2 regions of the Oceanobacillus sp. FSL K6-2867 genome follow, and region 1 is predicted to be linked to the other one. Evidence: riboswitches for the same ligand, from Rfam matches in the RefSeq annotation. Region 1 holds a riboswitch; the other holds the start of a gene.

The links. Region 1 has a riboswitch for S-adenosylmethionine ahead of NSQ77_RS09085 (sodium:solute symporter family protein). Riboswitches for the same ligand answer to the same signal wherever they lie in the genome.
Region 2: it holds a riboswitch for S-adenosylmethionine, as region 1 does, so the genes downstream of both, NSQ77_RS00305 (carboxymuconolactone decarboxylase family protein) here and NSQ77_RS09085 (sodium:solute symporter family protein) in region 1, are expected to answer to the same signal.

What each region holds. Positions count from the first base shown of each region.
Region 1 is NZ_CP150144.1:1,830,813-1,834,246, forward strand. Features, by position in the region: gene NSQ77_RS09085 (sodium:solute symporter family protein) at 73-1,698, opposite strand; SAM riboswitch class I at 1,816-1,922, opposite strand; gene NSQ77_RS09090 (N-acetylmuramoyl-L-alanine amidase) at 2,394-3,434, shown strand, end outside.
Region 2 is NZ_CP150144.1:60,593-64,026, forward strand. Features, by position in the region: gene NSQ77_RS00300 (LLM class flavin-dependent oxidoreductase) at 1-741, opposite strand, end outside; gene NSQ77_RS00305 (carboxymuconolactone decarboxylase family protein) at 771-1,436, opposite strand; SAM riboswitch class I at 1,562-1,668, opposite strand; gene sigK (RNA polymerase sporulation sigma factor SigK) at 2,282-2,986, shown strand; gene mtnN (5'-methylthioadenosine/S-adenosylhomocysteine nucleosidase) at 3,069-3,434, opposite strand, start outside.

The DNA.
Region 1 (3,434 bases):
TAAATCGTCTATACCCCTATTTACTGAACGATAAACTTTCTATCTATTTAGAAATTTTATCATGTTAGTTTCTTAACTGTTGGAAGCAACGTATTCCTGCTCCTCTAAAACTACTGCTCCTCGCTCCTCTAATCTCACAAACCGTATAGCCGCTATGAAATAACTCAATACAGCTACAAACATAAACAGCCCAAACAATCCATTATTATACGCCTGTTCAAAATATAAAATATTCACCAGTGTAAAAATAACTCCTCCAGTTAACCCCACGTAACCAAAGCGATCTGTTTTTCGCAATGTTAGATTCGTTCTTCTATTAGCCAGTGTTACCAACGTAATTGTCAGGATATTAATCGAGCTTCCAATCCAAACTGGGTGTATGTTTAAATAAAATTCCTGTGGATGCCAGCCGCCCAGGTAATACCATAACAGACCACTAGAAAACCCTGTGAACAATGAAGCGACAACAGCTCGCTTTGTTACTACAGGCCAGAATAGCGCAGCTACTACTGGTGCAAACGTTGCACTGTTTCGTATCGTCCAAGCAAATACATTCCACCATGCGGATTGCTCTGTTCGCAATAAGCCAAAAGCAATCATCAGACCAGTTAAAAGCAGCAGCGAGATTTTCGTATATTTAATAAGCTGATCTCCTGTTGCATTTGGTTTAATCGCACTTCCTACATCACGCCCAAGACTTGTCGCACCTGAGAACTGACATGGACCACCCCACCCAAGTGCACAGCCCCATACACCAAGGAAAAACAAACCTACCAATGGAGCAGGCAATACTTCCATCAGATACTGCGGAATCGCAATAAGTCCAGTGGATGCATTCGGCACAACGGTAGCAGCAGATATTCCGAAGATAACTCCACCGACTATAAATGGAATCGCCATGAATCCTGCCATGACAAGTCCTTTTTGACCCTCTTCTGGCGAGCGGGAGGACAATGCCATTTGGAAAGCAGCCTGAGCCAGAATGACGTTTACTAGAAAAGTACCAAACCAAACGACAATCACTTGCAGACCGACACTTCCAAAGTTAAACATTTCTGGACGGTCCATGTTCAATGCAGCTAAACCTGAAAATCCTGGATTGATGAAAAAAGCAATAAGTCCAATCACGATCATTAATCCGAATGCAAACATGTTCATCGTTTGTGTAAAAGCAATGGACCACATGCCCCCAGCTTGCAGATAGATAAAAAGTAAAATAGCAGTAAACGCAACGGATAAGCTTAATGAAATACCTGTAAACACATGAAATGCTGAAGCAAATGCGATTGCAGTGGCAACAGACCACATTGGAAATGCGAATGCTGTTATGGCTCCCGATAAGCCTTTTGCCGTTCTTCCATATGTATCTCCTATCAGGCCAGAAACTGTTACAAGCATCTTTTTCCGGAAAGAACGTATAATCAACAAAGCAATAATAAATATTTGAACCATTTCCGCTACTCCATACCAGATTGCGGAAATACCTGTTAAATAGGATAATTCCAGAATAGAAATGAATGTGGATCCTGAAAATAACCCAGTTATACAAAACGCAACAATCCATTTATTAAAATTCCGATTTCCAACAAAATAACTATCTTTCTTTGTCACACGCCTTTTAGCAATTTGTCCTGCAGTAATTAGTGCAAATGTATATCCTAATGCCAGTATAATTGTCCATACACCATATTCTGTCACAATCAGTCACTCCCTTAATATTTAAATCACCTTATTACAAACCACCAATATTCAATTACAAAGCCAAAACAAAAACCCCCTTCCATAAGAAGAGGGTAGATAAATTCAGGGCACCTCTTCTTATCTTTCAGACCAGTGTCTGATGGAATTGGCACAGTACTCATAAATTGAGCCCGCTGCCGAGGTATCAAAGGGCCATGTCCCTCCACCTCTCTTGATAAGAAGTTCAACTATTCAATTGTATTAAAATTACACCTTAATAACGGAAAAGTCAATATTATTTTAAAATAACATTTACTCAACTCTCTATCATTCGATTGTCACATTACTAAGTAAAGGAAGCTGCTAGATAAAATCCATTTATTTCGCTAATGTTAAAAAAGCAGACCTTTTTACAGGTGCGTTGGTTAAGATAATGACTCGTATTCAGCAGAAAGTTGTAACTATCCTTTCGACAAATGTCTCCCTGAAAATGCAGTTAAACACAGCAGTGGGGATTAATGTCACTTCATTTACAAAGGAAGCAATAACCACCAATAAATTAATAAACATTAGCACCGTTTGCTATCAGTATATTACTTTAAGCGTCAGCATTCTGCACAATTTCATGCATAATGAACAATTTATCCAATTCCAATTTGTTACTTTTCATACTATAGTAATGAATTAAACTTTATGAAAGAGAGGGTAGTTGTATGAAATTATATGTAGACCCAGGCCATGGTGGATCAGATACAGGAGCAAGGGGCAATGGAATAAATGAAAAAGATATTGTTTTAGATATTGCTCTTCGAATTCGTAACATTTTACTAGCTGATTATGAAGATGTTGAAGTACAAATGAGCCGTACAAATGATAGCAGTAAGAGTCTAGAACAGCGAACAAATGAAGCAAATTCTTGGGGAGCTGATTATTACTTGTCTATTCATTGCAATGCCTCTAACGGCTCTGCTAATGGATATGAAGACTATATTCACAGTAGTTTATCCGATTCTTCACAGACTGCTGCATACCGAGCTAGTTTGCATACAGAGATAACTAAAATAAACAGTCTAACAAATCGCGGAAAGAAAAAAGCAAATTTCCATGTTTTACGTGAAACATCAATGCCAGCACTCTTAACAGAAAATGGATTTATTGATAACACACATGACGCAAATTTAATGAAACAATCTTCATGGCGCGAAAATGTTGCACTAGGTCATGTGAACGGCTTAGCGAAAGCGTTTGATCTTCAGAGAAAGGAAAATGATTCTGAAGCCATTTATAAAGTAATAGCTGGTTCCTTCCAATCAAGAGAAAACGCAGATAAAAGAGTAGCTTACTTGGATTCACATTGTATCGAGTCATTTGTTACAACCATTACAGTTTCTGGTGAGCAATGGTACCGTGTTCAAGCTGGTGCTTTTTCGAACCAAAAAAATGCGGAGAGTCGATTGAACGAGGTCAAAAATGCAGGAATTGAAGATGCCTTCATTATTACTGAAAACGAAGAAGATACTTCTGGTTATTCTATATTAGGACAGATTTTTCTAACATCAGAACTAATGGATCAGTGTGTTAAAGATATCCATCCACATGCTATTGAGCTAGGAATCTATTATTTAACCTTTGGAAACTACTATGGAATTAGAGGAGATATCGCCTTTGCCCAGGCAATGCATGAAACAGACTTTTTGCGATTTACTGGTGTTGTACAGTCTGAACAAAACAACTTTTGTGGATTAGGAGCTACT
Region 2 (3,434 bases), 1.8 Mb from region 1:
CTTTGTGAAAACCGCTTCAGCATGTTTTGCTGCAAAATCTCTTCCTCTCGGAGAAGCTCCAGCTTGAAAAAGTACAGGAGTCCGTTGTGGTGATGGCTCCGTTAAATGTGGACCTGATATATGGAAAAAGTCACCATCATGATTGATTATATGTACCTTTTTGGGGTCTGCAAAGGTGTCTGTCTTCTTGTCGTAAACAACTGCTTCATCATCCCAGCTGTGCTCCCATAGCTTGTAAACGACCTCAAGAAATTCATCAGCACGGTCATAGCGTATATTTTTAGGTAATCTACCCGACAAACCAAGATTAATTGCCTCACTCTCTAAATACGAAGTTACTACATTCCAAGCAATTCTGCCTTCCGTCAAATGGTCCAGTGTTGAAAGCTGACGTGCCAGTGCATATGGCTGTGCATAGGTTGCTGAAATTGTCGGGGCAAATCCGATGTGCTTCGTTGCTGCAGCCATAGCTGATATTGGCATCAAGGGGTCATGTGCCGGCAATTGCACAGCATGTTTAATCGCAGCATCATGATTGTTTCCATAAACAGAATACGTACCAAGAACATCAGCAATAAAAACGGCATCAAATTTTCCCCGCTCCAGCACTTGTGCTGTTTCTGTCCAATAATGAATTCGATTATGAAATACTCCCTTATCTCTCTCATGTTTCCACAACCCCATGGAATGCGGGGATGGCGAGTTTTGTACAAATCCGTTCAAATGAATCTGCTTTTTCAAACGAAACACTCCTCTTATGGTATCAATTTCTATTCATCGTAAGCATTTAATGCGTTTACACTATGAGCGATTGCTGATCCAGCTTTAAGCGCTACTGCAACAAAAATTGCTTCCGAAATCTCATTTAAATTTGCTCCTGTTTTTTTCGCATTTTTTGTGTGCAAATCAATACAATATGCACAACCTGTTGTATGGGCACAAGCTACTGCAATTAACTCTTTTTCTTTCTCACTCAGATTTTCTGCTTTTATAGCCTGATGATCAAAATCCAGAAATGCCTTAAATGTTTCTTTATTTAACTTGGAAAATTCCTTTATACGATTAAAATAGGATGCTTTATACAGCTCCTCATCCCCGTTTTCATCATAAGCATTTAGTGCATTTACTCCATGCGCTGCTGAAGATCCCGCCTTTAATGCTGTTGCGACAAAAATTGCCTCTGCTACCTCTGCTTTGCTTGCTTTCTGTTTTTTCACATTTTTGACATGTAAATCAATACAATACGGACACCCGGTAATATGCGCCACAGCAACTGCAATTAATTCTTTTACCTTTACCGATAATTCCCCTTCAGCCAATGCTTGATTATTAAAAGCAAAAAATGACTCAAAAGCATTGGGTGCATGTTTCTTTAATTCGTGAATCCTTCCAAAGTAATCCTTTCTGTACAAGCTATCTGTTTTTGTTATACTCATTTTCTTCGCTCCCTTTTTCAATTTAAATTTACCTATTCATCGAAATATAATTTTTCCTATCATATTACTTGCCTTTAAAGTAAATTAAAAACCTCTTCCGATGAGGAAGAGGTTTTATATCTCTAATCTCATCTTTCAAGCATATGCTTGCTGGAATTAGCACCTTGTTACATTTTGGTAACGGTTGCTGCAGGATCATAGGACCAGTTCCTCCCCTGACTCTTGATAAGAAAAATCATATTCAATTTGTAGGAATTGTTCACATCATACACCGGGCAATAGAACTTGTCAACTATATTTTTTGAATTTACTACAAAAGTTAGATATATGATGTCGATTAACGTTCCTTTGTCCTATTTACCCGCTTTTTACTGAAACGAGTTGATTCCAAAATGCTATGCAGAAAGCTTATTCTTATCTAAATCCTATGCAGCCCCAATAATCCAATACTCTTGTACTACTGCATCATCCTTTGCCTTGAATATATCAACACCATTAAAGATCCCTATTCAATTCAAAACAGCCACGATCTGTTGTGTTTCTGTTTTTCACAGTTCCCGCATACATACCAGCAAGAATAGTACCCACACAGTGCGCTCCTTCTTTATCTTGACAATGCAGTTTGTTACTTCTAGCGATAAGTTATTGTGTCTGTAAAAACCGCCAGCTGTATGTAATTCTGATAGGATGCATCAGGGTTTTAATCGTTTCTCTAATATCAAATAAAATCGTTTTCATAATTAATTATCTGGGACAGACACGAATCTCCTTACTGCTTCATAAAGATGTTATATAGGCAAAAGCCCATTCTTGAAGCAGATTGTTCTTTAGGAGGTGACCTGAGTTTGTCCGGGATTCTATCTGTGCTTGCTCTTCTAATTAAGGAAGCCCTCTTTTTCGTTTCTTATGTAAAAAATCATGCATTCCCGCAACCATTACCCCCTGATGAAGAAGCGAAATACATTGAGGAAATGCAAAATGGAAACGAAACAGCTAGAAACAAACTGATTGAACATAATTTAAGACTTGTTGCTCACATTGTAAAAAAGTTTGAAAATACTGGTGAGGATATGGAAGATTTGATTTCCATTGGAACAATCGGTCTTATAAAAGGGGTTGAAAGCTTCTCTACAAATAAGGGAACGAAATTGGCAACATATGCTGCTCGTTGTATAGAAAACGAAATATTGATGCATCTGCGTGCATTGAAAAAGGTGAAAAAAGATGTTTCATTACACGATCCAATTGGCCAGGACAAAGAAGGCAATGAAATCAGCTTAATTGATATACTCGAAGCAGAGAATGATAATGTAATTGAATACATCCAATTGAATATGGAAATCGCCAAAATGCAAAAATATTTTTCTGTACTCGATAAACGAGAACGGGAAGTGATTATTTATCGCTATGGATTAAATGACTATAATGAAATGACACAGCGAGAAATTGCAAAAAAATTGAATATATCGCGCAGCTATGTATCACGAATTGAGAAAAGAGCCCTTATGAAGGTGTTTCATGAGTACTATCGAAAGGAGCGAAATAATTAGGTTAATTTACAAGTTATCAAAAAGCCCAGAAACATGAATTTATCATTGTCTCTGGGCTTTTGCTTTTCTTATAATTGTTTTTTTATATGCTTTTGACTACAGCAATAATTAGTTGTGCTGCATTTTTAGCGGCCGTTTCAAGAAATTGATCAAACGAGATGGATGATTTTTTTCCTGCAATATCAGATAGTGCGCGAATAATAACAAATGGCTTGTTGTACTGATGACAAACCTGAGCAACAGCTGCTGCTTCCATCTCTGAGGCCAGCATTGTCGGGAATTTACCATGAACAAACGCAACACGTTCGGGATCTTCCATAAACGAATCTCCAGTCGCAATAATTCCTTGCTCACAATTTATATCCATATTTTTTACTGCAGCAACTGCTTTTTCAACCAGCGTTTTATCTGCTTCGTACATTGGAGGCATTCCAGGAACCTGTCCATA